2 regions of the Bradyrhizobium sp. USDA 4501 genome follow, and region 2 is predicted to be linked to the other one. Evidence: riboswitches for the same ligand, from Rfam matches in the RefSeq annotation. Region 2 holds a riboswitch; the other holds the start of a gene.

Region 1 (3,375 bases), 170 kb from region 2:
TCGCCCGGCGTCAGCCGCAGCAACAGGAACACGAACAGAGCCACCACGCCCATCACGGGAATGGCGGCGAGGATGCGGCGAAGCAGATATCCGAGCAAATTTGATCCGTTGGGTTGTGGTCGATGAAGTCCCCAGCGGGACCGTTGCACACCGGACCGTAGCACAGATGGTAGCAGACTCACGGTAGAACTTGAGCAAGTCCCATGCCATCGGTGCTGCGGATTTTGCGGTGCAGCTAATCAGTCCTGTTGGCCGCGATTATTCCTCCGGTGAAGTTCGAAGCAGTCCACTGGAAGGTGGATTGATTTCAGCTTTGCGGGCGTTGGCAGGCACGTCGAGCCCGGCACCGAACGTCGGCGCCATCGGCGGCGTGTCGAGGTCGCGCCAATCGTCGATCGCCTGGGCCACCATCTGCGCCGTCGCCGCCGACAGTGTCCAGCCGAGATGACCGTGGCCCGTATTGTAGAACACGCCCGGAATCCGTCCGGCGCGAACCACCGGCATCATGTTCGGCATCATCGGGCGCAAGCCCGCCCATGGCACGACTTTCGACGTGTCGATCTCTGGGAAATGATGCCGCACCCAGTCCACCAGCGGTTGAATGCGATCGGCGCGAATGTCGCGGTTGAAGCCGTTGAACTCGGCGGTGCCGGCGACGCGGAAGCGGTCGGCGCCGAGCCGGCTGGTGACGATCTTCGCAGCCTCATCGAGCAGGCTGACGGTTGGAGCATTCCGGCTTTGCGGCGCATCGAGCTGCACCGTGATCGAATAGCCCTTCACCGGATAGACATTGACGCGGTCGTTGAGCAGGCTGGCGAAGTGGCGGCTCGCCACGCCGGCGCAAATCACGATCCCGTCCGCCTGTAGCTGCTGTCGCGTCGCGACCGCAGCATCATGTGAAGCAGCTTCGTTCCAGCCGATGCGGAAGCCGTCATCGCCGTGTGCGATCGTGTCGACGTCGGCTTCATGGACGAAGCTCGCGCCACGGCGGATGCAGGCGTCGGCAAGCCCACGCGTGAATTTGTGAATATCGCCGGTCGCGTCCGACGGCGTGAAGAAGCCGCCATAGCAGGTTGTCTGCAGCGCGGGTTCGATGACGCGGATCTCGTCCGGGGTCACCGGCCGGCGGTCGAGCCCGCCTTGCTGCAGCAGCGTGTTGACCTTGAGGCCGGCTTCGAAGCCGGCCCTGTCGTGATAGACGTGCAGGATGCCGCGGCGTTCGAGATCGAAGGCGATGTTTTCGCGCTCTGCGATCGAGAACAGATGCTTGCGCGCTTCGATGGCGAGCTTCGTGGTCTCGATGGTGTTGCCGCGATAGCGCGTGATGTGGCCTACGAACTCGCCGATCCAGGAATATTTGTGCCAGCTCGGCTTCGGGTTCATCAGCAGCGGCGCGTCGCTTCTCAACATCCAGCGCAGCCCCTTCAGAATGGTCGCGGCGCTGTTCCATACCTCGGCATTGCTGGCGGAGAGTTGTCCGCCATTGGCGAACGAGGTTTCCATCGCGGCGTAGCGATGCCTGTCGAGGACAGTCACCTTGTAGCCGCGTTCAAGCAGGGCATAGGCCGTCGTTACGCCGGTGATGCCGGCGCCGATGATCGCGATGTGTGGCATGATAGTCGTCAGGCTCCCGTGGGTTAGAGTCGCCGAACCACCGGTGAAACCGGCATCGGCGCCCCATATGTCACGGTACCTGAGAGCTTGATCCGCATCGGGCTGTGGCCAGAAGCGAACTATCCCCTTCGGTGGACGTCATGGCCCTTGATGTGCGGCCATGTTCGTCTCTCTCCAGATCGTCCTGACGATACAGTCCTTTTGCCTGAGAGTTTCCGGGGCGGTTGCTCCGTCGGCGCCGAAGCCAACAACACGATTGTTGTCGCTTCGATCTCTCCCGCATCGTCGCGTTGAACGGCCGGACCGTAGGCGAAGCCTCAAAAATGGACAAGGCTAAATTTCGATCCGGCAGTGCCAACGTGTTGTGCAGTGCAAATCGATGTCAGTCCAGCGTCGCCAGCAGTGCCGCCATCAGGCGGCCGCGTTCGGCGAGGCTGTCGACCTCGATGTGCTCGTTGAGCGTATGTGCATCGGCGCCGCGAACGCCGAGGCCGTCGAGCGTGGGGATGCCCATCGCGCCGGTGAAGTTGCCGTCCGAGCCGCCGCCGGCGCTGCCGTGCGGCAGATCGAGACCCATCGCTGCAGCAAGGCCTTTTGCCTTTTCATAGAGCGCCATGGTGCCCGCATCGGGCTCCCACACCGGGCGGGTGACGCCGCGCGTCACCTTGAAGGTCACGTCGTTGGCGGTGCCCGACAGTGCCAGCATGCGCTCGACGCCACGGTCGAGATCGGCCTGGCGCTTGGCCATGCTGAGCGCTTCGCCGGTGCAGGTCGTCGCGACGCAATTGACCCACTGGCCGCCATGCACGATGCCGACCGAGAAGGTGCAGTCCTCGGTGGTCATGCCGTCGATGGCGATGATCTGCCGCGCCATCTCGCGGATCGCGGAGCGGCCGGAAGACAGCGTTGCGCCGGCATGGCTGGGCTTGCCGGTGGCTTCCAGGTTGAAGCGCGCGATCGCATAGCGGCCGGTGACGACGCCGTTGTTCGGACGGCCGGGCTCCGGCACCAGCACATATTTGTTGCGCGCGGCTTCCGCCTCGATGATGTCGCGCGTCGACGGCGTGCCCACCTCTTCGTCGGGGGTGAACAGCACGGTGATCGGCAGCGGGGTCGTGAAGGAGGCGCGCGCCAATTGCCTGATCGCCTCGATCGACAGGTAGTTGCCGCCCTTCATGTCGAAGATGCCCGGCCCGAAGCACTTGTTGCCTTCGCGCCGCCACTTCAGCTTCTCGATGGTGCCGACGGGGTGAACGGTGTCCAGATGGCCGGCGATCAGGATGCCGGGCTGGCCTTGTTTCGGATGGGGAAAACGGGCGCGGACGCAGCCCGCGAAGCCCTGGCGTCCGGCGATGCGCTCGATCGTCGCACCCATGATCGCCATCTCGCGGGCGGCGAGATCGAGCATGCGTTCGACCGCGGCGGCGTCCCAGGTCGGGCTTTCGCATTCCACCCAGCTGCGCAGGCCCTGCAGCATCGTTTCGGAATCAAAGGGGAGATTGGCGGGGTTCATCGTTGTTCTCTCTTGTTGTTCTGACGGCGCCGGCATCGCGCGCGCGTTACGAAAATCTCAGCCGACGATTTTGTAAAGCCAAAATCTGGCGCGCGGCCTCATTCGTTTGTGTACGTCCGATGCGACCTGAAACCGATTGACGCGCTTGGCGCTTGGTGCAAGTCTCGATTTCACAAGCCATACAGCATGTTAGTTCGCCTAAATAACGAACCACATGCATAACGAATAAGCCGGCTTTGACCAGTTAC
Region 2 (3,375 bases):
CGAGCTCGCCCATATGCGCGAGCGCCTCGGTCTCGCTCAGCGCCCGGCCGAGATCGAGCGGCGCCTTCTGCCGGATCGACGCCGGCAGCGTCTCGTTCATCAGCGCCTGCAGGCTCGCGGCGCCGACCGTCTCCAGCATCGCGTTGACGTCGCGCGGCGACGGTCCGATGTGGCGGCGGACGAAATCGGTGGCGGCTTCGTTGATCGGCTTGAAGGGCGCGTTCATGACGTGATCCTCGGAGTGATCCTTTAGGCGGTGTGCGCGGCGTAGGCGGCCTCGTCCATCAGGCCGCCGAGCTCGCCCTTGTCGGCAATCTTCAGCTTGAAGAACCAGGCCTTGCCGCCGGCGTCGGAATTGACCAGTGCGGGCTCGGCGGCGAGCGCGTCGTTGACCTCGACCACCTCGCCGGAGATCGGCGCGTAAACGTCGGAGGCGGCCTTGACGGATTCGACGACAGCGGCGGCCTCGGCCTGCTTCAGGCTGCGGCCGACCTTGGGCAGTTCGACGAACACGACGTCGCCGAGCTGCGACTGCGCATAGTCGGTGATCCCGATTGTGGCGACGTCGCCCTCGATGCGGAGCCATTCGTGGTCGGACGTGTACAGCGTCGTCATGGGGTCGATCCTTTGGCGTTCAGCGTTTGTAGGTATTGGGGACGAAGGGCGTAGCGGCGACTTTCAGCGGCAGCCGCTGGCCGCGCACTTCGGCGAAAACGGTGGTGCCGACGGCGGAAAGGGCCGTGGGCAGGTAGCCCATCGCAACCGGCGCATTGAGGCTCGGGCCGAAGCCGCCCGAGGTCACCTTGCCGATCTGCTCGGTCGAGCCGGCATCGGCGAACAGCGCGGCGCCTTCGCGCACCGGTGCGCGGCCGTCAGGCTTCAGGCCGACCCGTCGGCGCGCAGCGCCATCTGCGAATTGCGCGAGAATTTTGTCGGCGCCGGAGAAGCCGCCGGCGCGGGCGCCGCCGCTGCGGCGAACCTTCTGCACCGACCATTCCAGCGCGCCTTCGACCGGCGTCGTCGTGGTGTCGATGTCATGGCCATAGAGGCACAGCCCGGCTTCGAGCCGCAGGCTGTCGCGCGCGCCGAGCCCGATCGGCAACACGTCGGGATTGTCGAGCAGCGCGGTGACCAGGGCTTCCACCTTGTCTGCGGGCACGGAAATCTCAAAGCCGTCCTCGCCGGTATAGCCGGAGCGCGAGACGAAGCAGTCGACGTCACTGAGCCGGCGCGGACCGGCATCCATGAATTTCATCGAACCGACATCTGCACAAAGTTTCGCCAACGCCGATTCCGCTTTCGGGCCCTGCAGCGCGATCAGCGCGCGGTCGGCCAGCGAGATGATCTCGCAGGCGTCGGAGAGATTCGCGCGCAGATGCGCCTCGTCCTCGGCCTTGCAAGCGGCGTTGACCACCAGGAACAGGTGATCGCCGAAATTCGCCACCATCAGGTCGTCGAGCAGGCCACCGTCATTATTGGTGAATTGCGCGTAGCGCTGCCGTCCCGGCGCGATGCCGACGATGTCCTGCGGCACCAGTTTTTCCAGTGCGAGCGCGGCATCCGCGACCTTGCCGGATTTGGCCTTCAGCACGAGCTGGCCCATGTGCGACACATCGAACAGGCCGGCTTCCTTGCGGGTGTGCAGGTGCTCCTTCAGCACGCCAGCCGCGTATTGCACCGGCATGTCATAGCCGGCGAACGGCACCATCTTGGCGCCCCGCGCAAGGTGCAGCGCGTGCAGCGGGGTCTGTTTCAGCGGGGAGGTTTCGCGCGCAAGCATCACAGGGCCCTCGCGGTTCCCGCCGGGGACCTATTTCCCCTTGAGAAACCTGCAGAAAGCCCCATCTGTCGCTGTGCCTGAGAGTATTATCCCGTCGGCGGACGCATCGGGGCGAACCCCAGCGTCTCTTTCCAGATGTCAGACGTCACGCGGTCCTTTTGCCTGAGAGTTTCCGGGGCGGTTGCTCCTTCGGCGCCGGCGGTAAGGCCGGTCTCTCCCGACGTGACTAGGTATAGGTAGGTAGAAAACACGGCGCCACCAAGACTGTCAACGCAGCTGCAGCAACTATCCAATGGGCTTTGTGCTGCCGCGGCAAGCCCATGATCCGCCTGCACAGTTTCTGGACACCGCAGCTGGCAATGTCTAAAAGCGTTCGGCCGGAAAATGACGCCTTTTTGCGGCTGGCCGGCCACTTTTTCCGATTGGATGAACATGAGCAGCGTCAACGACATCAGGTCGACATTTCTGAACTACTTCAAGGCGAACGGGCACGAGATCGTGGCCTCGTCGCCGCTGGTGCCGCGCAACGACCCGACCTTGATGTTCAACAATGCCGGCATGGTGCAGTTCAAGAACGTCTTCACCGGGATCGAGAAGCGTCCCTATCAGCGTGCCACCACGGCGCAGAAATGCGTGCGCGCCGGCGGCAAGCACAACGACCTCGACAATGTCGGCTACACCGCGCGCCATCTCACCTTCTTCGAGATGCTCGGCAACTTCTCGTTCGGCGATTACTTCAAGGAGCGCGCGATCGAGCTGGCCTGGAACCTGATCACGAAGGAGTTCGGGCTGAAGAAGGACAAGCTGCTCGTCACCGTCTACCACGACGACGACGAGGCGGCGGGCCACTGGAAGAAGATCGCCGGCTTCTCGGATGACCGCATCATACGGATCGCGACCTCGGACAATTTCTGGGCGATGGGCGATACCGGCCCGTGCGGGCCGTGCTCCGAAATCTTCATCGATCGCGGCGAGCACATCTGGGGCGGTCCGCCGGGCACGCCTGAGGAGGACGGCGACCGCTTCCTGGAGTTCTGGAACCTGGTGTTCATGCAGTACGAGCAGGTGACGAAGGAGGAGCGCGTGGCGCTGCCGCGTCCCTCGATCGATACCGGCATGGGCCTGGAGCGCATGGCGTCGATCTTGCAGGGCGTCGAAAGCGTGTTCGAGAGCGACCTGTTCCGCAACCTGATCGATGCGGCATCGTCGGCGCTCGGCCATGGGCCGAACGCGCGGAACGTGGCGTCGTACCGGGTGATCGCGGACCATCTGCGTTCGTCGGCTTTCCTGATCGCCGATGGCGTGCTGCCGTCGAACGAGGGCCGCGGCTATGTGCTGCGCCGGATCATGCGCCGCGCGATGCGCCATGCGCAGCTGCTCGGCGCGAGCGAGCCGCTGATGCATCGGCTGGTCTGGGCGCTGGTCCGCGAGATGGGCCAGGCTTATCCGGACTTAGTGCGCGCTGAGAAGCTGATCGAGGAGACGCTGCGGCTGGAAGAGACGCGGTTCCGCAAGACCCTGGTGCGCGGATTGTCGCTGCTCGACGAGAAGAGCGCCGGCCTCAAGAAGGGCGACATGTTCGACGGCGACACCGC

The links. Region 2 has a riboswitch for glycine ahead of gcvT (glycine cleavage system aminomethyltransferase GcvT). Riboswitches for the same ligand answer to the same signal wherever they lie in the genome.
Region 1: it holds a riboswitch for glycine, as region 2 does, so the genes downstream of both, ACVWZM_RS36105 (D-amino acid dehydrogenase) here and gcvT (glycine cleavage system aminomethyltransferase GcvT) in region 2, are expected to answer to the same signal.

What each region holds. Positions count from the first base shown of each region.
Region 1 is NZ_JBSSEX010000001.1:7,808,875-7,812,249, forward strand. Features, by position in the region: gene ACVWZM_RS36100 (ABC transporter permease) at 1-98, opposite strand, end outside; gene ACVWZM_RS36105 (D-amino acid dehydrogenase) at 259-1,614, opposite strand; glycine riboswitch at 1,683-1,791, opposite strand; glycine riboswitch at 1,798-1,904, opposite strand; gene ACVWZM_RS36110 (M20/M25/M40 family metallo-hydrolase) at 1,997-3,127, opposite strand.
Region 2 is NZ_JBSSEX010000001.1:7,642,830-7,646,204, forward strand. Features, by position in the region: gene gcvP (aminomethyl-transferring glycine dehydrogenase) at 1-226, opposite strand, end outside; gene gcvH (glycine cleavage system protein GcvH) at 250-615, opposite strand; gene gcvT (glycine cleavage system aminomethyltransferase GcvT) at 635-1,780, opposite strand; glycine riboswitch at 1,922-2,010, opposite strand; gene alaS (alanine--tRNA ligase) at 2,213-3,375, shown strand, end outside.